DNA from 2 places in the Caldimonas thermodepolymerans genome. Region 1 is predicted to be linked to the other one. Evidence: predicted binding sites of a transcription regulator. Region 1 holds the regulator's gene; the other holds the start of a gene.
What was found. The regulator FNR, encoded in region 1, switches genes on or off when oxygen is low (the NO sensors DNR and NnrR bind a similar motif). The targets are predictions, from matches to a motif close to TTGATNNNNATCAA.
Positions count from the first base shown of each region.

Region 2: the regulator FNR is predicted to act here: its motif matches at 9,186-9,199, upstream of IS481_RS17555 (universal stress protein).

Region 1 covers NZ_CP064338.1:2,256,840-2,268,519, reverse strand. Annotated here, with positions in the region: gene IS481_RS10635 (sensor histidine kinase) at 1-418, shown strand, start outside; gene IS481_RS10630 (DUF192 domain-containing protein) at 429-908, opposite strand; gene IS481_RS10625 (heavy metal translocating P-type ATPase) at 1,006-3,342, shown strand; gene ccoS (cbb3-type cytochrome oxidase assembly protein CcoS) at 3,355-3,555, shown strand; gene ccoN (cytochrome-c oxidase, cbb3-type subunit I) at 3,584-5,032, shown strand; gene ccoO (cytochrome-c oxidase, cbb3-type subunit II) at 5,061-5,687, shown strand; gene IS481_RS10605 (cbb3-type cytochrome oxidase subunit 3) at 5,698-5,841, shown strand; gene ccoP (cytochrome-c oxidase, cbb3-type subunit III) at 5,863-6,798, shown strand; gene ccoG (cytochrome c oxidase accessory protein CcoG) at 6,822-8,285, shown strand; gene IS481_RS10590 (FixH family protein) at 8,308-8,622, shown strand; gene IS481_RS10585 (hypothetical protein) at 8,634-8,924, shown strand; gene fnr (fumarate/nitrate reduction transcriptional regulator Fnr) at 8,985-9,704, opposite strand; gene hemN (oxygen-independent coproporphyrinogen III oxidase) at 9,910-11,295, shown strand; gene IS481_RS10570 (sulfite exporter TauE/SafE family protein) at 11,295-11,680, shown strand, end outside.
Region 2 covers NZ_CP064338.1:3,706,955-3,718,634, forward strand. Annotated here, with positions in the region: gene IS481_RS17505 (phosphoenolpyruvate carboxykinase (GTP)) at 1-250, shown strand, start outside; gene IS481_RS17510 (hypothetical protein) at 332-646, opposite strand; gene IS481_RS17515 (hypothetical protein) at 666-920, opposite strand; gene IS481_RS17520 (LysR family transcriptional regulator) at 1,031-1,978, shown strand; gene IS481_RS17525 (methyl-accepting chemotaxis protein) at 2,118-4,121, shown strand; gene IS481_RS17530 (LysE/ArgO family amino acid transporter) at 4,069-4,719, opposite strand; gene IS481_RS17535 (LysR family transcriptional regulator ArgP) at 4,793-5,722, shown strand; gene IS481_RS17540 (DMT family transporter) at 5,719-6,681, shown strand; gene IS481_RS17545 (alkaline phosphatase D family protein) at 6,651-8,228, shown strand; gene IS481_RS17550 (hypothetical protein) at 8,382-8,579, shown strand; gene IS481_RS17555 (universal stress protein) at 8,658-9,080, opposite strand; gene IS481_RS17560 (MmgE/PrpD family protein) at 9,679-11,214, shown strand; gene IS481_RS17565 (fumarylacetoacetate hydrolase family protein) at 11,375-11,680, opposite strand, start outside.

The sequences.
Region 1 (11,680 bases):
CGAAGCGGCCGAGCCGCTGCTGCTGCGTGCCGACTCCGAGGGCAAGCAGGTGTCGCTGGAGGCGCCCGACCAGGCGTGGGCGCGCGCGCACCCGGTCTGGCTGGGGGAGGTGGTGTCCAACCTCCTCGACAACGCGCTGCGCTATGGCGGACGCAGCATCGAGGTGAAGGTGGAGACCCAGGATGCGGGCGTCGTCATCCAGGTGTGCGACGACGGCGACGGCATCCCGGAGGCGCAGGGCGAGCTGATCTTCGAGCCGTTCTGGCGCGGCGACCGCGCGGACGTGCGCGAGCACGAGGGCACCGGCCTGGGCCTGGCCATCGTGAAGGAGGTGGTCGAGGGGATGGGCGGCCGCATCCGCGTGGCCAGCCGCCCGGCGTTCGACGGCACCTGCTTCACCGTCGAACTGCGGGGCTGAGCCGCCGGCTTCAGCGCGCCGGCGCGAAGGGCGGGCCGTCCAGCTTGAAGCCCGGCTCGATGCCGCGGCGCGCGAACCAGCCCTGGTTCATCTCGAGCGCAAAGCGCACCGGGCGTGCCGAGCAGTGCGAATCCAGCGACTGCGGCTGCATGTCGGCGATGTTGACCACGCGGCCCTGGTCGTCCAGGAAGGCGATCGACAGCGGGATCAGCGTGTTCTTCATCCAGAAGCACTGCGTGGCGGGCTGTTCGAACACGAACAGCATGCCGTCGTTGGCCCCCAGCTCCTTGCGATGCATCAGGCCGATGGCGCGCTGTTCCGGGGTGCGCGCCACCTCCGCGCGGATCAGGTGGAAGCCCGCGCGCAGTTCCACCGCGGGCAGCCGCTGGGCGCGGTCCTGCGCGCCTGCGGGCAGCGCCAGGCTGAGCACCAGGCCGGCCAGCCACGCGACGGCCGTGCGGCGTGCGAAAGGTCGATAGGCGTGTGTCATCGGCTTGATATACGTCATGTCGAAAGCGGAGGGGCCGGCCTAGAGTGACGGGGCCCGATGCCTGTGCACGACATCGGCGTCGCCCCTGAGTCTCCGCATGGCATCACCGCATCCCAGCGCCCCATTGTCGCCCAAGACCGACGGCCCCCCGCAGGTGCCGGACCCCACCGTCTGGGACGAGCCGGAGGAGCGCGACCGCTTCACGCGCTGGCTGCCCGGCACGGACGGGCCGCGCGTCGGCGTCTCCGGCTTTTCGATCGAGGGCATGTACTGCGCCGCCTGCTCGGTGGCGATCGAGGAAGCGCTCAAGGCCCTGCCGGGGGTGCGCGAGGCCGACGTCAACCCCGGCACGCGGCGCGCCCGCGTGCAATGGGAAGAAGGGCGGGTGCGCCCGTCCGAGATGATGGCCGCGGTCGAGCGTGCCGGCTACCGCGCCACGCCGGTGCTCGCGCTGCAGGCCGAGACCGCGCGCCACGAGGAAAGCCGCCGTGCACTGTGGCGGCTGTTCGTCGCCGGCTTCTGCATGATGCAGGTGATGATGTACGCGGTGCCGACGTACTACGCGGCACCCGGCGACATGACCGACGACATCTGGCAGCTGCTGCAGTGGGCCAGCTGGCTGCTGAGCATCCCCGTCGTGCTGTTCTCGGCGGGCCCGTTCCTGCAGGGCGCCTGGCGCGACCTGCGCGCCGGCCGCATCGGCATGGACGTCCCCGTCGCGCTCGGCATCGTCGTCACGTTCATCGCCAGCACGGGGGCCACCTTCGACCCGGGCGGCATCTTCGGCAGCGAGGTCTACTTCGACTCGCTGACGATGTTCGTCTTCTTCCTGCTGTGCGGGCGCTACCTCGAACTGCGCGCGCGCAACGCCACGGCCGGTGCCCTGGAGGCGCTGATGCACCGCCTGCCCGAGACCGTGGAGCGCCTCGAGGCCGACGGCCGCACGAGCACGGTGCCGGTGCGCCAGCTGCGCGCGGGTGACCGCGTGCGCGTGCACCCCGGCCAGGCCTTCCCCGCCGACGGGCGCCTGCTCGAGGGGCGCGCCCAGGTCGACGAGGCGCTGCTGACCGGCGAATCGCGCCCGCAGCTGCGCGTGGCCGGCGACCCGCTGGTGGCGGGCAGCTACAACCTGAGCTCCCCGGTGGTGATGCTGGTGCAGCGCACCGGGCAGGACACCCGCTATGCGCAGATCGTCGCGCTGATGGAGCGCGCCAGCGCCGACCGCCCCGCGCTCGCGCGGCTGGCCGACCGCATCGCGGGACCGTTCCTGTGGGTCGTGTTGCTGGCTGCGGTCGGTGCCGCGGCGGTGTGGGCGACCATCGAGCCGCAGCGCGCGGTGTGGGTCGCGGTCGCGGTGCTGATCGTCACCTGTCCGTGCGCGCTGTCGCTGGCCACGCCGTCGGCGCTGCTGTCTGCCGCCGGTGCGCTGGCGCGCCGCGGCATCCTGGTGCAGCGGCTGCAGGCCCTGGAGGCGCTGGCGCGCGCGGACCTGTTCGTGTTCGACAAGACCGGCACGCTGACCGAGGACCGCCTGACGCTGGTCCAGCAGGACGTGTCGCCGCCCTGGACCCGGGAACAGGTCGCCGCGATGGTCGCGGCGCTGGCCCGTGCGTCGCTGCACCCGGTGTCGCAGGCGCTGCGGCGCGAGACCGCGCAGGCGACAGCTGCGCCACTGCAGTCGGTCGAGGAACTGCCGGGGCAGGGCCTGCAAGGGCTGGACGCGCAGGGACGCTGCTGGAGGCTCGGGCGGCCCGGCTACGCGGCGCCGCTCGCGCTGGTCTCGCCGATGTCGGGCACGACCGCGTGGCTGTCGGTCGACGGCGAGGTGGTCGCGCGCTTCATGTTCGAGGAGAGCCTGCGTCCGGACGCGCGCCGCGCGGTGGCCGCCCTGCGGGAGGACGAGGTCGAGGTGCTGTTGCTGACCGGCGACCGGCTGCCCGCGGCCCGGCGCATCGCCGAAGCGCTCGGCATCGAGCAGGTGCGCGCCGGCGCGACGCCCGAGGGCAAGCTGCAGGTGGTGCAGGAGGCCCAGGCGGCGGGCCGGCGCGTCGCGATGGTCGGCGACGGCATCAACGACGGGCCGGTGCTGGCGCGTGCCGACGTCTCGCTGGCGATGGGGCAGGGTGCGGCGCTCGCACGCGCCCAGGCCGACTTCACGCTGCTGTCCGGGCGGCTGGGCGACGTCGTCGCGGCACGGCGGCTCGCGGTGCGCACGCTGCGCGTGATCGCGCAGAACCTCGCCTGGGCCGCGACCTACAACGCGGTGAGCATCCCGCTCGCGGTGCTGGGCTACATGCCGCCGTGGCTGGCCGGCCTCGGCATGGCCGCAAGTTCGCTGCTGGTCGTGCTCAATGCCTGGCGCCTGACGCGCGGCCTCGAGCCGGCCGCATCGCTCCCGGTGCCGGTGGCGAACACCGCACCGGCCACACGCTGAAAGGCCTCGACGATGGACATCCTGTTCCTGCTGGTGCCGCTGTCGGTGGTGCTGGTCCTGTGCATCCTGGGCCTGTTCGCATGGGCCCTCAAGAGCGGGCAGTTCGACAACGTCGAACGCGAAGGCGAGCGCATTCTCTGGGACGACGCACCGCCTGTTCGCGCAACGGTTGATGGCGATCAAGGCGCCCCGGAGACCGCTCGCCAACAATGATTCAGCCATTCATAAAGTGAGAGGTTCCATGAGTGCCACTTCGACAACTGCCGCGCTGCCAGCGGTGAACTACAACGACAAGGTCGTTCGTCAGTTCGCCATCATGGCCGTGGTCTGGGGCGTGGTCGGCATGCTGGTCGGCGTGTGGATCGCCGCGCAGCTTGCCTGGCCCGAACTCAACTTCGGCATCCCCTGGTTGAGCTACGGCCGACTTCGACCGCTGCACACCAATGCCGTGATCTTCGCCTTCGGCGGCTGTGCGCTGTTCGCCACCAGCTACTACGTGGTCCAGCGCACCTGCCAGACGGCGCTGTTCCTGCCCAAGCTGGCCTCGTTCACGTTCTGGGGCTGGCAGGCGGTGATCGTCGCGGCGGCCGTCACGCTGCCGCTGGGCTACACCAGCGGCAAGGAGTACGCCGAGCTCGAGTGGCCGATCGACGTGCTGATCACGCTGGTGTGGGTCGCCTACGCCATCGTGTTCTTCGGCACCGTGGGCATCCGCAAGGTCAAGCACATCTACGTGGCCAACTGGTTCTACGGCGCGTTCATCATCGCCGTGGCACTGCTGCACCTGGTCAACAGCGCGGCGATCCCGGTCAGCTTCCTGAAGAGCTACTCGGCCTACGCCGGCGTGCAGGACGCGATGGTGCAGTGGTGGTACGGCCACAACGCGGTGGGCTTCTTCCTGACCGCGGGCTTCCTCGGGATGATGTACTACTTCATCCCGAAGCAGGCCGAGCGCCCGGTCTACAGCTACCGGCTGTCGATCGTGCACTTCTGGGCGCTGATCTTCACCTACATGTGGGCTGGCCCCCACCACCTGCACTACACCGCGCTGCCCGACTGGGCGCAGTCGGTGGGGATGCTGTTCTCGCTGATCCTGCTGGCGCCGAGCTGGGGCGGCATGATCAACGGCATCATGACCCTCTCGGGTGCCTGGCACAAGCTGCGTGACGACCCGATCCTGAAGTTCCTGATCGTCTCGCTGTCCTTCTACGGCATGTCGACCTTCGAGGGGCCGATGATGTCGATCAAGACGGTCAACGCGCTGTCGCACTACACCGACTGGACCGTCGGCCACGTGCACTCGGGCGCGCTGGGCTGGGTGGGCCTGATCTCGATGGGTTCGCTGTACTACCTGATCCCGCGCCTGTTCGGCCAGAAGAAGATGTACAGCGTGCGCGCGATCGAGCTGCACTTCTGGGTGGCAACCATCGGCATCGTGCTCTACATCGCCGCGATGTGGATTGCCGGCGTGATGCAGGGCCTGATGTGGCGCGCGGTCAACCCCGACGGCACGCTGGTCTACAGCTTCGTCGAGAGCGTCAAGGCCACCTATCCGTTCTACGTGATCCGTCTGCTGGGTGGCGTGCTCTACCTGGGCGGCATGGGGATCATGGCCTGGAACACCGTGATGACGGTGCGCCAGGGGCTGGGCAACCGCCCCGTGGTGCCGGCCGTGCCGGCCCAGGCCTGAGGTGTGGTCTTCGATTCAAGGACAAGAAATGGCTACCCAACACACCCCCGATACCTTCTCGCACGAGAAGATCGAGACCAACAACTTCCTGATGATCCTGCTGATCATCCTGGTGGTGTCGGTCGGCGGTCTGGTCGAGATCGTGCCGCTGTTCTTCCAGAAGTCGACCACCGAGGCGGTGGCGGGGCTCAAGCCCTACACGCCGCTGCAGCTGGCCGGGCGTGACGTCTACATCCGCGAGGGTTGCTACAACTGCCACTCGCAGATGGTGCGTCCGTTCCGCGCCGAGACGCTGCGCTACGGGCACTACTCGGTGGCCGGCGAGTTCGTGTACGACCACCCGTTCCAGTGGGGCTCCAAGCGCACCGGCCCGGACCTGCACCGTGTCGGTGGCCGCTACAGCGACGAATGGCACCGCGTGCACCTGATCAACCCGCGTGACGTGGTGCCCGAATCGAACATGCCTGCGTACCCCTGGCTGGCCACCGCGCCGCTCAAGCCCGAGGAGCTGGCGCCCAAGATGAAGGCGCTGCGCAAGGTCGGCGTGCCCTACACCGACGAGGAGATCGAAGGCGCCGCCGAGGCGGTCAAGGGCAAGACCGAGCTGGATGCCGTGGTCGCCTACCTGCAGGTGCTCGGCACCGCGCTGAAGTGAGGACACCGTCATGAACATCGACATCAACGACCTGCGTTCCATCGTCACGGTGGTGTCCCTGGCGCTGTTCCTCGGCATCTGCTGGTGGGCCTACCGTCGCAGCAACCGCGGCCGCTTCGACGAGGCGGCACAGGTTCCCTTCCTGTCCGAGTGAGGATCGGACTCAGGAGTACGTATGAGTGACTTCTTCCACAACGGATGGTCGATCTTCATCGCCGTGGCGACCATCGGCGGCATCGTCGGCTGTCTGGTCCTGCTCCTGCTGGCGAGCAAGCGCAAGGTGCTGGCCGACGACAACACCACCGGCCACGTCTGGGACGAGGACCTGCGCGAGCTGAACAACCCGCTGCCGCGCTGGTGGATGGGCCTGTTCGTGCTGACCATCGTCTTTGCCGGCGTGTACCTGGCCTTCTACCCGGGCCTGGGCAGCTACCAGGGCAAGCTGGGCTGGAGCCAGATCAGCCAGTACGAGGCCGAGGTCGAGAAGGCGCGTGCGCAGATCGAACCGATCTATGCCCAGTTCGAGGCGATGGACGTCGAGCAGCTGGCAGCCAACGCGCAGGCCATGGGCATCGGCGAGCGCCTGTTCGTCAACAACTGTGCCCAGTGCCATGGTTCTGATGCGCGCGGCAGCAAGGGTTTCCCGAACCTGACCGACAACGACTGGCTCTATGGCGGCTCGCACGAGGCCATCATCGAGACCATCACCAACGGCCGGCACGGCGTGATGCCGCCGATGGCCGCGGCCGTCGGCACGAGCGAGGACGTGCGCAACGTCGCCCACTACGTGCTGAGCCTGTCGGGCAGCCCGCACGACAGCATCGCCGCGCAGCTCGGCAAGGCCAAGTTCGGCGTGTGCGCCGCCTGCCACGGTGCGGACGGCAAGGGCAACCAGGCCCTGGGCGCGCCCAACCTGACCGACAAGGTCTGGCTGCACGGCTGGGGTGAGCAGGCGATCATCTCCGCCATCACCAACGGCCGCGACAACCAGATGCCGGCCCACGGCGACAAGCTGACCGCTCCGCAGATCCGCGTGCTGGCCGCCTACGTCTGGGGTCTGTCCAACCGCGCGCGTGGCATGGAGTCCGCGCAGGCTGACGCAGCACGGTGATGCTGCACTGAGAAAGTCGTTTCGTGAGCGAAGTTCCCCGCAAGATCATCCCGATCCAGTCCGCCGATGCCGAAGACGGCGACGCCGCGGTGCAGGTCGTCTCCCTGTACCAGAAGCAGAAGAAGATCTACCCGCGCGCCGTCAGCGGCTGGTTCATGGGATGGCGTTGGGCGCTGGTGTGGTTCACCCAGCTGGTCTTCTACGGCCTGCCGTGGCTGGAATGGAACGGGCGCCAGGCGGTGCTGTTCGACCTGGCCGCGCGCAGGTTCTACATCTTCGGCCTGGTCCTGTATCCGCAGGACTTCATCTACCTCACCACGCTGCTGGTGATCTCGGCCCTCGGGTTGTTCTTCTTCACCGCGGTCGCCGGCCGCCTGTGGTGCGGCTATGCCTGCCCGCAGACGGTCTACACCGAGATCTTCATGTGGGTGGAGCAGAAGATCGAGGGCGACCGCGTCGCCCGCATGCGGCTGGACAAGGCCCCCTGGACCTTCGAGAAGATCTGGCGCAAGACCGCCAAGCAGGCGGTCTGGATCGCCATCGGCCTGTGGACCGGCTTCACCTTCGTCGGCTACTTCACGCCCATCAAGACGCTGGCCGCTTCGGCGCTGTCGTTCGGCTTCGGCCCCTGGGAATGGTTCTGGGTGCTGTTCTACGGCTTCGCGACCTACGGCAACGCCGGCTACATGCGCGAGCAGGTGTGCAAGTACATGTGTCCCTACGCGCGCTTCCAGAGCGCGATGTTCGACAAGGACACGATGATCATCACCTACGACGAGCAGCGCGGCGAGCCGCGCGGTTCGCGCTCGCGCAAGGCCGACCCGAAGCAGCTGGGCCTGGGCGACTGCATCGACTGCACGCTGTGCGTACAGGTTTGTCCTACCGGGATCGACATCCGCAACGGGCTACAGTACGAGTGCATTGGCTGTGCCGCGTGTATCGATGTCTGCAACGGGGTGATGGACAAGATGGGCTATGCCCGGGGGCTGATCCGCTATTCCACGCAGAACGGCATGGCCAACCGCTGGAGCCGCGCGCAGATGTTCCGTCGCGTGCTGCGGCCCCGGGTGCTGATCTACGGCGCCATCCTGCTGGCCATCAGCATCGCCTTCGTCGTGAGCATCGCGCTGCGCAGCCCGTTCAAGGTGGACGTCATCCGCGACCGCGGTGCGCTGGCGCGCATCGTCGAGGACGGCTACATCGAGAACGTCTACCGCCTGCAGGTCATGAACGGCACGGAAGCGGTGCAACGCTATCGCGTGTCGGTCGACGGGCTGCCCGGCCTGGCCGTGGCATCCGATCCGCAGGTCGAGGTCGGCCCGGCCGAAGCCCGCTGGCTGGCCGTGCGCGTGCAGCTGCCGCCCGAGGCCGGCTACGAGCTGCAGGGGCGCTCCAGCACGATCTGGTTCCACATCGAGCGGCTGGCGAGCGACGACGAGCCGGCGCGCACCGTGACCGAGAAATCCACTTTCCTGGTGCCGCGCTGACGGCACCTTCCGGAGTCCTTCCATGAACACCACCATCGCTTCCGCCCCCGCTGTCGAACCCCGCTCCCGGGCCTGGTGGCGGGAGCCGATGATGTGGCTGGTGGTCGGCGGCCCGGCCGCCGTGGTCGTGGCCGGCGTGGCCACCGTGATGATCGCGGTGGCGCGGCCCGACCCGGTGGTGGCCGACGACTACTACCGGCGTGGCATCGAGATCAACAAGACGCTGGCGCAGCAACGCGAGGCCGCCGAGGCGGCGGCGCTGCGACCTGCGCTGCAGGCACGCAACCACGCCGCCACGCCGGCCCCGGATGACGGGGCCGCGGGCGGCAAGCCGTAGAGGAGACGACGATGAAACAGCGCTGGATGTGGATCGCCTGGCCCGCCTTCCTGGCGGCCGGGGTGCTGGAGATGCTGGTCTTCGCGATGGTCGACCCGGAGGACTTGCACACCTTCGGCGGTGCGCCGCTGGAGCTGTCCCGGTCGGCCGTCTACACGCTCAGCTTCTTCGTGTTCTGGGCCGTGACGATGGGCTCCAGTGCGCTGACGACGATGCTGTCGATGTCGCCGTTCGAGATCAATCGCTGCCCGCTGCCGGTGGACGGTCGCCCGGACGTCTGCCCGCGCTCTCCGGCGCGCTGAGCATGCCGGGGGCGGGGGCGCGCGGACCCCGGGGCAGGGCGCCGGGCCTGCCCGGGCGCTTCAGCAGGTGCCGCCGTTGACCAGGCGGCGCAGGCCGTCCTGGTCGATGATGCGGATGTGGCGCTGCTTCACCTCGAGCAGGCCTTCGTCCTGGAACTTGGAGAAGGTGCGGCTGACGGTCTCGAGCTTGAGCCCGAGGTAGCTGCCGATCTCCTCGCGCGTCATGCGCAGCACCAGCGCGGAGGGCGAGAAGCCGCGCGCCTGCAGGCGCTGCGTCAGGTTGAGCAGGAAGGCCGCGAGGCGCTCTTCCGCACGCATGCTGCCCAGCAGCAGCATCACGCCGTGGTCGCGCACGATCTCGCGGCTCATGATCTTGTGGAACTGCCGCTGCAGGTCGTTGAACTCGCGCGACAGGGTTTCCAGCTGGTGGTAGGGGATCACGCAGACCTGCGAGTCCTCCAGTGCGACCGCGTCGCAGGTGTGGCGGTCCTGGCTGATCGCGTCCAGCCCCAGCAGCTCCCCGGCCATCTGGAAGCCGGTGACCTGGTCGCGGCCGTCCTCGGACGAGACGCAGGTCTTGAAGAAGCCCGTGCGCACCGCGTACAGCGACTGGAACGGGTCGCCCGCATGGAACAGCGCCTCGCCGCGCTTGACCGAGCGCCGGTTGGCCACCAGCGTGTCGAGCTTTTCCAGTTCCGGCCGGGACAGTCCCACCGGCAGGCACAGCTCGCGCAGGTTGCAGCTGGAGCAGGCCACCTTGAGTTCGTTCAGCTTCATCATCGGACGCGCACCTTGCTTCGCGGTCAGGGTCGGGCTCGGGGCATGCGCGCGGCCGGCGGCCGGGGAGGTCTCCCGTCGAGCGACATGATGGCCCTCAAGCGTCGTGCCATTGTTCCTTCGGCCGCCCGCATCCCCCTTGAGGTGTGTCAAGTCGGCGCCATCCGGCTCTGGCACAGTGCCCGACATGGACCCGACCGCTGTGCCCATGCTGACGCAAGAGATGCTGGCCCGTTTCGACGTGCCCGGCCCGCGTTACACCTCCTACCCGACGGCCGACCGCTTCGTGGAGGCCTTCACGGCGGAGCAGTACCGCCAGGCCCTGGAGCAGCGCGCCAGCGCGGCGGGGGCGGTGGGCGGGCGGCGCGCGCCGCTGTCGCTGTACGTGCACGTCCCGTTCTGCGAATCGGTGTGCTACTACTGCGCCTGCAACAAGGTCATCACCAAGCACCACGAGCGCGCCGCCGAGTACCTGGACGCGCTGGAGCGCGAGATCGAGCTGCACACCCAGGTGCTGGGCACCGGGCAGTCGGTGTCGCAGCTGCACTTCGGCGGGGGCAGCCCGACCTTCCTCAGCGACGCGGAGCTGGAACGCCTGATGGGGCGGCTGCGCGCCGCGTTCCGGCTGGTGCCGGGCGGCGAATACTCCATCGAGGTCGACCCGCGCACCGTCACGCCCGTGCGCCTTGCGCACCTGGCGAGCCTGGGCTTCAACCGCCTGAGCTTCGGCGTGCAGGACTTCGACCCGGACGTGCAGAAGGCGGTGCACCGGGTGCAGCCCTACGAGAGCGTCGCGGCGCTGATGCAGTCGGCGCGCGAGCTGGGCTTCGACTCGATCAACGCCGACCTGATCTACGGTCTGCCGCGGCAGACGCCCGAGTCCTTCGCGCGCACCCTGCAGCAGATCGGCGAGCTGCGGCCCGACCGCATCGCGCTGTATGCCTACGCGCACCTGCCGCAGCGCTTCAAGCCGCAGCGGCGCATCGACGCGGCCGAGCTGCCCGCCGCGCGTGACAAGATCGCGATGCTGTCCAACGCCATCGCCACCTTCCTGGCGCGCGGCTACGACTACATCGGCATGGACCACTTCGCGCTGCACTCGGACGCGCTGGCCGCGGCCAAGCGGCAGGGCCGGCTGCACCGCAACTTCCAGGGCTACAGCACGCAGCCGGACTGCGACCTGCTGGGCCTGGGCGTGTCGGCGATCGGCCGGGTGGGGCCGACCTACAGCCAGAACGCCAAGACCCTGCCGGAGTACTACGACGCGCTGCGCCACGGCCAGTTCCCGGTGGTGCGCGGCCTGGCGCTGTCGCGCGACGACCTGCTGCGCCGCGCCGTCATCATGGCGCTGATGTGCCAGGGCCACGTGGTGTTCGAGTCCATCGAGGTGGCGCACCTGATCGACTTCCGGCGCTACTTCGCTGCCGAGATGGCGCAGATGGAGCAGATGGCCGAGCAGGGGCTGGTGACCATCGAGCCCGACGGGCTGCGCGTGACCCCGACCGGCTGGTACTTCGTGCGTGGCATCGCGATGGTGTTCGACCGCTACCTGCAGGCCGACCGCAGCCGCGAGCGCTTCTCCAAGATCATCTGATGGCCGCCTCCAGCCTCGTCCTCACCGGGTTGCTGATGGGCCTGGCCGGCGGCCCGCACTGCATCGCGATGTGCGGGGCGGCCACGGCCGGGATCGGCTGCACCCCGCGCCGGTTGTGGACTTTCCAGGCGGGGCGGGTGGCCGGCTACGCCACCGCCGGGGCGGTGGTCGCCGCCTCGGTGCAGGCGCTGGCCTGGACCACCCAGCACGCCGCGCTGCTGCGCCCGTTCTGGGCCATGTTCCACCTGGCGGTGATCGTGTTCGGGCTGAGCCTGGTCTGGCTCGGCCGGCAGCCTCGCTGGGTGGACCAGGGCGCGCACCGGGTCTGGCAGGCGGTGCGGCACCGCACGCTGGGACTGGACGAGCGCCGCTGGCCGGCGCTGGC
Region 2 (11,680 bases), 1.5 Mb from region 1:
GATGCTGGACCGCGTCGAGGGGCGCGGCGCCGGCAGCGAGCACGTGTTCGGCATCTCGCCGCGCTACGAGGACCTGCAATGGCAGGGCCTCGCCTTCGGCCCGCAGCAGTACCAGCAGGTCATCGGCATCGACACCTCGGCCTGGCAGGCCGAGCTGCGCCTGCACGAGGAACTGTTCCGCCAGCTCGGCGAGCGGGTGCCGGCCGCGCTGCTGGACGTCAAGCGCCGCTTCGAGGCCGTGATCGGCTGAGCGCCGGCGCCTCCCGGAACGAAAAAACCCGCCGGGGCCCGGCGGGTTTTTCTTCATGGGCGGCGGCGCGCGCTGCGGGAATCAGCGATCCAGTTCCGGATCGTAGCGGCAGGCGGCGGCACGCAGGTCGGCGGCAAAGCCCGGCTGGGTGCGCTCGTAGTAGCGCGCCATGCGCAGCACGTACTCGACCGACTCGGGGCCGGACGGCTCGCGCTTGATCAGGCGGCCGATGCGGTCGCCCAGGTTCCAGGCGCCGACCCAGGCCTTGACGAACAGGGGGCCGACGGCAGCCAGCAGGGCGTAGGCCTTGGCGAACAGGGTGCCCAGGAATTGCGCTGCCGAGGGCTTGATCTCGCGGGCAGCGACTTGCAGTTCCACAGTGGTAGCAGCAGTCATGGTCGTTCTCCTTGCGAGGTCAGCGGGACATGGCAGCGGCGAGATAGGCTCGCGCGGCCTGGCGCAACTCAGCCGCCTCGCGCGGCTGGGTGGCCTGGTAACGGTTGGCCAGCAGGTTCAGTTCATGCGCCACGCGGGTCGCCTGCGGACGTCCCGAGAGGAACAGTCGCGCAACGACCCCGAGGCGGCGAGCCACGGCGGCGCCGAGGATGGTGGCGCCACGAGGGGCACGGTCACGGGTGGCGACCTGCACTTCAACGGTGGTGGCGTTCATCGTGGTGGTCCTTGTGGGATCAGGTGTAACCATTATGGGGTTTACCCTAGGTATGTCGCAAATGAATTTTGTGAATCATCGCCATTCATGATGGTGATGACTGCCGCCCGATGAACTTCCGCACCCTGGACCTGAACCTGCTGCGCGTCTTCGACCAGGTGATGGCCGAACAGAACCTCACGCGCGCCGCCGAACGCCTGGCGATGACCCAGCCGGCGGTGAGCAACGCGCTCAAGCGCCTGCGCGAGGCGCTGGGCGACGAGCTCGTGGTGCGCACCGCCTTCGGGGTCAAGCCCACGCCCAAGGCCGAGGCGCTGTGGCCGCAGGTGCGCGCCGCGCTGGACCGGTTGCGCGAGGCGATCGACCCGCCGGAGTTCGACCCGCAGCACACCCAGGCGGGCTTCCGCCTGGCGATGGCCGACGCCACCGCCGCCACGCTGCTGCCGCTGCTGACCTCGGACCTGGAGCGCCGCGGTGCCCAAGTGAGCATTCGCATCCTCCCGCTGACCACGCGCGATCCGCGCCGGCTGCTCGAGCACGGCGAGGTGGACTTCGCGCTGGGCTACTTCCCGGTGGCGGTGGCGGCGCTGTCCTCGCAGGGGGACACCGCCCGGCTGCGCCACCACCGGCTGTGGGACGACGAATACGTCTGCGTGATGCGCCGCAACCACCCCCTGGCCCAAGCCGAGCTGACCCTGGACGCGTTCTGCACGGCGCACCACCTGCTGGTCAGCTTCTCGGGCCGGCCGCACGGCTTCGTCGACGAGGCGCTGGCCGCGCTCAACCGCAGCCGCCGCATCGTGCTGACGGTCAACCAGTTCTTCACCGCCGGGCGCGTGGTCACCCAGGCCGACCTGCTGACCGTGCTGCCGCGGCGTTTCGTGCCGGCCACCGGGATGGCCGACGCGCTGGTGATCAAGCCGCTGCCGATCGCGCTGCAAGGCATCCACGTGGAAGTGCTGTGGCACCAGCGGCACGACCACGACCCGGCGCACCGCTGGATGCGCGAGCGCATCCTGGACGCCGCGGCCCAGCGCGCGCGGGAACCGGTCGCCTGATGCGAGCACCGGGCGCTGATCGCACCGCGCGGCCTGCGGCTTGAGCCAGCGCAAGCCGGGACGCCCGGGCGGTCAAGCGGGGCCATGACGCACCGATATCCGTGCGTCACGCAACCGGCGCCTTGCGCCCGAGGATCGAATGAACTGGCTCGCCAACCTCCGTTTTTCACGCAAGTTCGCGCTGCTGGGCCTGCTGGCCGGCATCGCGACCGCCCTGCCCTTCCTGCTCTACCTGCGCGCCGCGCAGCGCGACCTGGACTTCGCCGCCGACCAGCAGGCCGGCATCCCGGTGATGACCGCGCTCTACGAGGTGCTGCGCACGACGCAGGAGCATCGCGGCCTGTCCAACACCGCGCTGGCCGGCAACGAAAAAGCCGCGGCGGCACGCCACGCCAAGGAAGCCGAGGTCCAGGCCAGCCTGGATGCTGCCGGGCAGCTGATGAGCGGCGCGCTGCGGCCGGCCTGGCAGCCGCTGACGGCACAGTGGCAGGCGCTGGCCGGCGAGGTGCGCCAGGCCCGCGTCGACGCCGGCACGGCGTTCGCGCGCCACACCGCGCTGATCGACGGCCTCCTGCAGCTGCTGGCGCAGGCGCGTGACGCGTACCGCTGGACGCTCGACCCCGAGCCGCACACCTTCAACACGATGACGGCCACCGCGATCGACGGCGTGCGCTTCACCGAGTACCTCGGCCAGCTGCGCGGCATGGGGGCACGCCTGCTGACCCAGGGCCAGGCCAGCACGCAGGAGCGGCTGCAGATGCATGCGCTGCTGGTGCACGCGCGCGACAGCCATGCCCGCACGGTCGAAGGGCTCGAACGCGCGATGGCCGCCCATCCGGACTACCGGCAGGCGCTCGCCCCGCAGCTGCAGGCGCTGAAGACCGAGGTCGGCGCCGCCCTCGCCCTGGCGTTGAACGAGATCGTCGAGGCGCCGGCGCTCGGCTACGACGCCAACGCCTACTTCGACGCCGGCACGCGCGCGATCCGCCGGCAGTTCGAGCTGAACCGGCACGCCACGGAGCTGCTCGGCGCCTCGCTCGGCGAGCGCCGCCGGGCGCTGCGCCGCGACGCGGCCCTGCTGGCCGGCACCGTGCTCGCCTTTGCGCTGGCCTGCGGCGGCTTCGCGTTCGTCTTCGCCCGCAGCACGGTCGGCCGGCTGCACCAGGCGCGCCTGGCCGCCGACGCCGTCGCGCAGGGCGACCTGCGCAGCCGCATCGAGCCGGCCGGCAAGGACGAGCTGGGCCAGCTGATGGGGGCGCTGCGCGCGATGCAGGACAACCTGGTGCACATGGTCGCGCAGGTGCGCGCGAACGCCGACAGCCTCGCCACTGCGAGCCAGCAGATCGCCGCCGGCGCGCACGACCTCAGCACGCGCACCGAACAGCAGGCCAGCTCGCTGGAGGAAACCGCCGCCAGCATGGAGCAGCTGACCGGCACCGTCGCGCAGAACGCCAACCACGCGGGGCAGGCCGACCGGCTGGCGCAGGACACCGCGACGCTGGCGCAGCAAAGCGGCGAGACGGTGGGCCGCATGGTGCAGACCATGCAGGACATCCAGCGCGGCAGCCACCAGATGGCCGACATCATCGGCGCGATCGACGACATCGCCTTCCAGACCAACCTGCTGGCGCTCAACGCCGCGGTGGAAGCCGCGCGCGCCGGCGAACAGGGCCGCGGCTTCGGCGTCGTGGCCGGCGAGGTGCGTCGCCTGGCGCAGCGCAGCGCCAGCGCCGCCCAGGAGATCAAGGCCCTGATCGCCGACAGCAGCCGGCGCATCGAGGCCGGCACCTCGCTGGCCGAGCAGGCCGGCACCACCATGCAGGACATGGTCGGCGCGATCCAGCGCGTCTCGCAGATCGTCGAACAGATCTCGATCGCCTGTCGCGAGCAGAGCGCCGGCATCGCCCAGGTCAACCAGGCGGTGGCGCACATGGACGAGAACACGCAGCAGAACGCCGCGCTGGTGGAGGAGTCGGCCGCCGCGGCGGAGAGCCTGCGCACGCAGGCCGCCCAGCTGGCCGCCGCCGTCGGCACCTTCCGGCTCCCCGACGACGCCGCGGCGGTTCAGGCCGGCGCCGACCGCGCCGCGCTCATGGCGCGCCCAGCGGCCGCCATGCCAGCTGCACGGCCATCCATAGCATGACCACCGCGATGCCGGCGTCGATCGCCCGCCACACGCCCGGCTGGCGCAGCCAGCGCGAGGCCCACGCGGCGCCGAAGCCGAGCAAGGCGAACCACAGTGCCGAGGCCGCACCGGCACCGACGACGAAGGCCACCCGGGCCGCACCGGGGTGGCCCGCGCCGAGCGAGCCCATCAGCACCACGGTGTCGAGGTAGACGTGCGGGTTCAGCCAGGTCATCGCCGCGGTGGCGACCAGCGTCGGTGCAAGGCGCTGCCCCGCCCCCTCGGCCACCAGCGCCTGTGCCGGGCCGCGCCACGCACGCCAGGCGGCGCGCAGCCCGTACAGCAGCAGGAACGCGGCGCCGCCCAGGCGACACGCCTCCAGCCAGCGCGGCGAGGCGGCGATCAGCGCGCCCAGCCCGAACACGCCCAGCACGGTAAGCACCCAGTCGGACACGGTGCAGAACGCCACCACCGGCGCGACATGCGAGCGCGTCAGCCCCTGGCGCAGCACCAGCGCGTTCTGCGCGCCGATCGCGACGATCAGCCCGCCCATGGTCAGCAGCCCCTGCAAGGCGGCGGAAGCCAGCGGCTGCATCGAGGTCGTTTCGTGAAGCATCCGGCGATTGTCCGGGGCAAGGTAGGATGGATGAAGCGAGTTGAATATTTCTCGCGCCTCATTAGCGCCTCTGATGAAGAACCTCGATCCTTCCGCCCTCGAGTGCCTGGCCGCGCTGGTCGACGAGGGCAGCTTCGAGCGCGCTGCCGTGCGGCTGGCGATCACGCAGTCGGCCGTCTCGCAGCGGCTGCGCGCGCTGGAGTCCTCGGTGGGCCAGCTGCTGGTGGTGCGCTCGCGCCCGCTGCGCCTGACCGAGCCGGGGCGGGTGCTGCTGCGCTACGCCCGCCAGTGGCAGGCCCTGCGTGCCGACGCCGAACGCGAGCTGGACGCCACGGTGCGCCCGGACGAGCGGCTGCCGATCGCGGTCAACGCCGACAGCCTGGCGACCTGGGTGCTGCCCGCGCTGGACCCGCTGGTGCAGGACGGCCTGCTGCTGGAGCTGATCGTCGACGACCAGGACTTCACCCATGAGCGGCTGCGCCAGGGCGCGGTGCTCGGCTGCGTCTCCACCGTCAGCCAGGCGCTGCGCGGCTGCAGCCTCGACCCGCTGGGCGCGATGGAGTACGTCGCGGTGGCCAGCCCGGCGTTCGTCGCGCGCGAACTGCCGCGGGGATTGCACCGCTGCAACTTCGCCGAGGTGCCGTTCCTCGTGTTCGACCGCAAGGACGACATGACCCAGCTGTGGGTCGAGCAGGCCTTCGGCGTGCGCGGGCCGCGCCTGCGCGAGCGCTTCGTGCCCTCCTCCGAGGCCTACGTGCAGGCCGCGCGCATGGGCTGGGGGGTGGGCATCGTGCCGCTGCCCCAGGTGCCGTCCGAACTGGCGCGCGGCGAGCTGGTGCTGCTGCACCCGCAGGTGCGCGTGCACGTGCCGCTGTACTGGCACTGCTGGAAGCTGGGGGACCAGCACCGCCCGGGCAGCACGCTCGGGCGCATCGGCGACGCGCTGGTCGCCGGCGCGCGCGCGGTGCTGCAGCCGCTGCCGGCCACCGGGAGCGGCGCATGAGCCCGCAGGGCAACCGCATCCCGGCCGGCATCGCCGCGGGACTGGCCGCCGGCGCGCTGTGGGGGCTGGTGTTCGTGCTGCCACGGCTGGTGCCGGCCTACAGCAGCATCGAGGTGACGCTGGGCCGCTACGGCGCCTACGCGGCGGTCTCGGCGCTGGCGCTGGCCTGGACCTGGCGGCGCGCGCGTCCCCACCTGCGCCCGCAGGTGCTGGTCGCCGCCCTGCTGCTCGGCTGGCTGGGCAACAGCCTGTACTACCTGATGGTGGTGTTCGCGGTGCGCTGGGCCGGCACGGCGCTGACCGGCCTCATCATCGGCACGATCCCGCTGTGGCTGCTGCTGATCGGCCGCCCGCCGGGGCTCAGGCTCGCGCGGCTGGCACCGGGGGCGCTGTGCACCGCCACCGGCCTGGCCCTGATGCACTGGAGCGCCAGCCGCATCCACGCCGGCCCGATGTTCGGCTGGGGCATCGCCTGCGCGACCGGGGCGCTGGTGGCCTGGTCCAGCTACGCGGTGCTCAACGCGCGCTGGATGAAGCGTCACACCGCGCTGCCCAACGACGTCTGGACCAACCTGCTGGGCCTGGCCACCCTGCTCGGCCTGCTGCCGCTGTTCGCGCTGGCGCAGCCGGGCGCGGCGCTGCCTGCGGAACGCGACGCGCAATGGGCGCTCTATGTGGGAATCTCGCTCGCGATGGGGCTGGGGGCATCGTGGCTGGCGACCTGGCTGTGGAACCTGGCCAGCCAGCGGCTGCCGACCTCGCTCGCGGGCCAGCTGATCGTCAGCGAGACGCTGTTCGCGCTGGCCTACGGCTTCGCCTACGAGCAGCGCTGGCCCTCGGCGCTGGAATGGGCCGCGGCGGTGCTGTTCGCCGCGGGCATCGTCTGGGCGATCCGGCACCATCGCCAGCCCGACGACCGCATCCTCCCATGCAACGACGCGACCTCCTCACCCTGCTGAGCCGCAGCGCCGCGCTGCTCGCGCTGGGCAGCCTGTTCGACGCCGACGGCCCGCAGGCGCGGGCGCCGGCCTTCGCGCGACCGCGCTTCACCGGCTACCCGTTCACGCTGGGCGTGGCCAGCGGCATGCCGCGCCCGCACTCGGTGGTGCTGTGGACGCGGCTGGCGCCCGATCCGTACGCCGAGGGAGGCGGCCTGCCCGGGCAGCCGCTCGCGGTGCGCTGGGAACTGGCCGAGGACGCGCACTTCCGCCACCGGGTGCGGGCAGGCGAGGCGGTCGCGCAGCCGGCGCACGCGCACAGCGTGCATGTCGAGGTGCAGGGACTGGACAGCGGCCGCACCTACTACTACCGCTTCATGAGCGGCGATGCGGTGAGCCCGATCGGCCGCACCCGCACCGCGCCAGCGGAGCACGAGCCGGTGCGGCGGCTGCGGCTGGCGCTGGCCTCCTGCCAGCACTACGAGCAGGGCCACTACGCGGTGCACCGGGAGATCGCCGCGCGCGACCTGGACTTCGTGCTGTTCGTCGGCGACTACATCTACGAGACCAGCCACCCCGACCACATGGTGCGGGCACACGAAGGGCCGACGCCGACGCGGCTGGACACCTACCGCCGCCGGCACGCCACCTACAAGCTGGACCCGCACCTGCGCGCGGCACACGCGGCCCACCCCTGGGTGCTGACCTGGGACGACCACGAGGTGGAAAACGACTACGCCGGCGAGCACTCCTGGTTCGACCTGGACACCGCCTCGTTCCTGCGCCGGCGCGCGGCCGCCTACAAGGCCTACTTCGAGCACATGCCCGTGTCGCCGGCGATGGCACCGCAAGGGCCGGCGATGCGCATCCACGACCGCTACACCTGGGGCCAGCTGGCCGAGCTGTGGACGCTGGACACCCGCCAGTACCGCAGCATCCCGGCCTGCAGCCCCCACCCGCGGCTGTCGGGCGGACGCCTGCTGCACCGCTGCGCCGAGCTGGTCGACGACCGCCGCAGCCTGCTCGGCGCCGAGCAGGAACGGTGGCTCGCGGCCGGCCTGCACCGCAGCACGCGCGCCTGGAAGCTGCTCGCCCAGTCGACCCAGATCAGCCCCTGGGGCGTGGACACGCCGGTGGGCCGCAGCGTCTACAGCGACAGCTGGGACGGCTACCCGCGTGCCCGCGAACGGCTGCTGGCCGGCATCGCCGAAGCCGGCGTGCGCGACGTCGTCACGCTGGGCGGCGACGTGCACCGCCACGTCGCCGCCCAGCTGCGCCTGCGTCCCAACGACCCGCGCTCGCCCGTCGTGGCCAGCGAGTTCGTCACCACCTCGGTGACCTCGCGCGGCCTGCCCGAAAGCGTGATGGGCGTGATCCGCTACGCCAACCCCGACCTGGTCCACGCACGCAGCGACGAGCGCGGCTATGCGCTGGTCGAGTTCACGCCGGCGTCGGCACGCTGCGAGTTCCGCGCCACCGCCCATCCCGTCGCGCAGGATGCGCGCCTGCACACGCAGGCGGCGTACGCGGTCGAGCGCGGCCGCGCCGGCGTGCAGCGCGACCGCTGAGACCACGGGCAGTGGCGCTCGCGCCACACTTCCCGTGAACCGGGGGGAACAAAACGGGCTTGTCCCTCCTTCTCGGGATACCGCGAACGCGACCGCTGGCGCACACTGGACCGCAAGCTCTTCCCCGTCTTCGCCGCACCCCGAGAGGCCGCCATGGGCAGTTTCGTTTTCCCGACCTGGATGCAATCCCTGCTGCACCCGGACCAGCCGTCCCGGGAGCCGGACCCGGCCGACCTGGGCACCGTGCTGGGCCTGGAAGCGCGCCTCTCGTCCGAACCGTCGCCCGCCGCGCCGCGCCACCGCAAGCCGCACGAGACCGCGACCGACTTCGGCGACCTGCCGCGCTACTGAGTCCTGCAGAAAACAGCGAGCCGGCCGGGCGCCCGAAGGGCACCTCGACCGGCTCGATCCGCAAGACGTCGCGTCGCTTCAGCGCACCAGCAGCACCGGCACCTTGCAGTTGGCCAGCACCTTGACGGCCACCGACCCCAGCACCAGGCTGCCCAGCGCCGAGTGGCCGTGCGAGCCCATCACCACCATGTCGAACTTGCCGGCCGTCGCCGTCTTGGGGATCACGTCGCCCGGCGAGCCGACCTTGTAGGTGGCCTTGACCTTCAGGCCCTGCTTCTCCAGGAAGGTGCGCACCGGCTTGAGCACCTTCTCGGCCTCGTCGGCGTAGTAGTCGGTCAGGGTCTGCTTGTCGATCGCGGCCGCCGCGCGCGGGGGCACCGCCGGCACCACGGTCAGCACGGTGTACTCCTGCGCCGGGCCGAACAGTTCGTCGTGGGCCGTCACGTAGCCGATCATGCGCTTGGTGTAGGCACTGCCGTCCACGGCGATCAGAATCTTCATGGTGAGCTCCTTGTCGTTGGAAGAAAGCGGCAAGCGGTCTGCACCCGGGACTGCCCTGACGAGCGACCACCTCACCCAGCATCGCACCGTCGTCGCGGCCGCACGTTGACCTTGCTCAAGCCATGATAGCCGGCCGCGGCGCGCGCCGTGCGAGCCGGCCGGCCCCGCGCCGCCGCGACCGCGCCGTAACCTCCGTTTGCAGATCACGGTGCACGCCGTGCGGCGCGGACGCCACGGTACCCTCATATGAGGGATGTCACGTGCGATGCGCAAGATTACAGTTTGCTCATCTGCTGTCACACGGATTCGGGCCGACGCCCCGCACCCCGCCTGCGGCGCGGCGCCCACCGACTCCCAACGACGTCCTTCTAACCGAGGACTTCCGAGCCCGTCCGGGCGATTCCGGACGGGCTGTTTTTTTACCCCGGCCCCTCCTCCGCGCCCGCTGCGCGCAGCTATGGCGCTGCCGCATAGCAGCCTTGGCCCGTCTCGCATTGCTCCTGCCCAAGCCGCTCGGCAGACTGCGCCGCGTCGGGAGGCCGTGGCCGCCGACCCAGGTCATGCAGGGACGACCCGACACAACGATTCAGGAGACAAGATGACCGCAATGAACCGCCGGGCGTTCGCCCAGACCTCCCTCATGGCTGCCGGTGCGCTGGCGTTGTCGCCCGCGCTCGCCTCGACCGCGGCGGCCCCCGCCAAGCCCGCCGTGGGCATCGGCTCGGGCGCCCCGGACGCCATCCTGACTCTGGTGGACTACTGCCTGCAGACCACCTACGAGAAGCTGCCGGCCGACGTCGTCGCCGTCACGAAGAACCAGATCGTCGACACGCTGGGCATCGCGCTGGCCGGCGCCCGCGAGCCGGGCGCGCTGGAGCTGCGCGAGTTCGCGATGGAGATGGGCGGCAAGCCCGAGGCGCGCATCTGGGGCACCGACGTGCGCGTGCCGGCCCAGGACGCCGCGCGCGTCAACGCCACCGCCTCGCACGCGCTGGACTTCGACGACACCTACGAACGCTCGGTGGTGCACCCGGCGGTCATCACGGTGCCGGCCGCCTTCGCGACCGCCGACCTGCTCGGCAAGGTCAGCGGCAAGGACCTGATCACCGCGATCGCGCTGGGCACGGACGTCGCCTGCCGCCTGGCCAACTCGTCGCAGCCGGGCGTGGACGGCTTCAAGCTCGGCTGGCACAACACCAGCATCTACGGCTACTTCGCCTCGGCCATCGTCGCCGGCAAGCTGATGGGCCTGGACCGCGACCAGCTGGTCTCGGCGCTGGGCATCGTGCTGCACCAGGTGGCCGGCAACGCACAGGCCCACGTCGACGGCGCGCTGACCAAGCGCATGGGCCCGGGCTTCGGCTCCTATGCCGGCGTGATGGCCGCGCGCCTGGCGCAGCGCGGCGTGCGCGGCGCCAAGGGCGTGCTCGAAGGCATCCGCGGCTTCTACCACCAGTACCACAACCGCAACTACTCGCGCGAGATCCTGTTCGAGGGCCTGGGCACCACCTACGCGGCGCAGGGCCTGTCGTTCAAGCCCTGGCCGTCGTGCCGCGGCAGCCACACCGCGGCCGACGCGGCGCTGCAACTGGTCAACGAACACAAGCTCAAGGCCACGGACGTCGAGGCCATCACGATCTACAACGGCCCGGGCGAGTACCCGCTGCTGGACACCCCGATCGAGAAGAAGCGCGTGCCGACCACCGTGGTCGAGGCGCAGTTCAGCAACCCGTGGGTGGTCGCCACCGCGCTGGTCGACGGCAAGGTGGGCCTGGAGCACTTCGCGCCGGCCGCGTTCAAGCGCGCCGACCTGCTGGCCGTCACGCAGCGCGTCACCGCGGTCGAGGACGCCGGCCTGGCACGTCCGGGTGGCGGCCCCGGCGGCACCCGCATCGAGATGCGCCTGAAGGACGGCCGCACGGTGAGCAAGACGGTCAGCCACGCCAAGGGCGAGCCGAACAACCCGATGAGCCGCGCCGAGTTCCAGCAGAAGTTCATGGACTGCACCGCCTACGCCGGCATGGGTGCGGCGCAGGCCACCTCGCTGCTGCAGCAGATCGAGCGCCTGGACACGCTGGCCGATGCCGGCGCGCTGACGGCCGCGGCCGTCATCCCCGGCGCCAAGCAGGCCTGATCCCGGCCTGCGCCCCGGCCAGCGCGGCCGGGGCGCGCCTTGTGGCAGCCCACCTCGTCCGCAGGACCGGCCGCCGCGTCCCGGCGGCCCACAAAAAAGCCCTCCGCGAGGGAGGGCTCCAAATGCTCTCGTGAGAGAGGAATCACAGGGCAGCTTCTCTTCAGACCTGCGAAGGCAACACGCGCTGGCACTGTTCGCCCAGGCCCTGGATGCCGGCACGCATGACCTGGCCATCCTTCAGGTAGACCGGCTCGGGCTTGATGCCCATGCCCACGCCCGGCGGGGTGCCGGTGGCGATCACGTCGCCCGGCTCCAGCGTCATGAACTGGCTGATGTAGGACACGACCTTGGCGACGCTGAACACCATCGTGCGGGTGTTGCCGTTCTGGCGCACCACGTCGTCGACCTTCAGCCACATGTCGAGCTCGTTGGGCTGGGTGATCTCGTCGGTGGTCACCAGCCACGG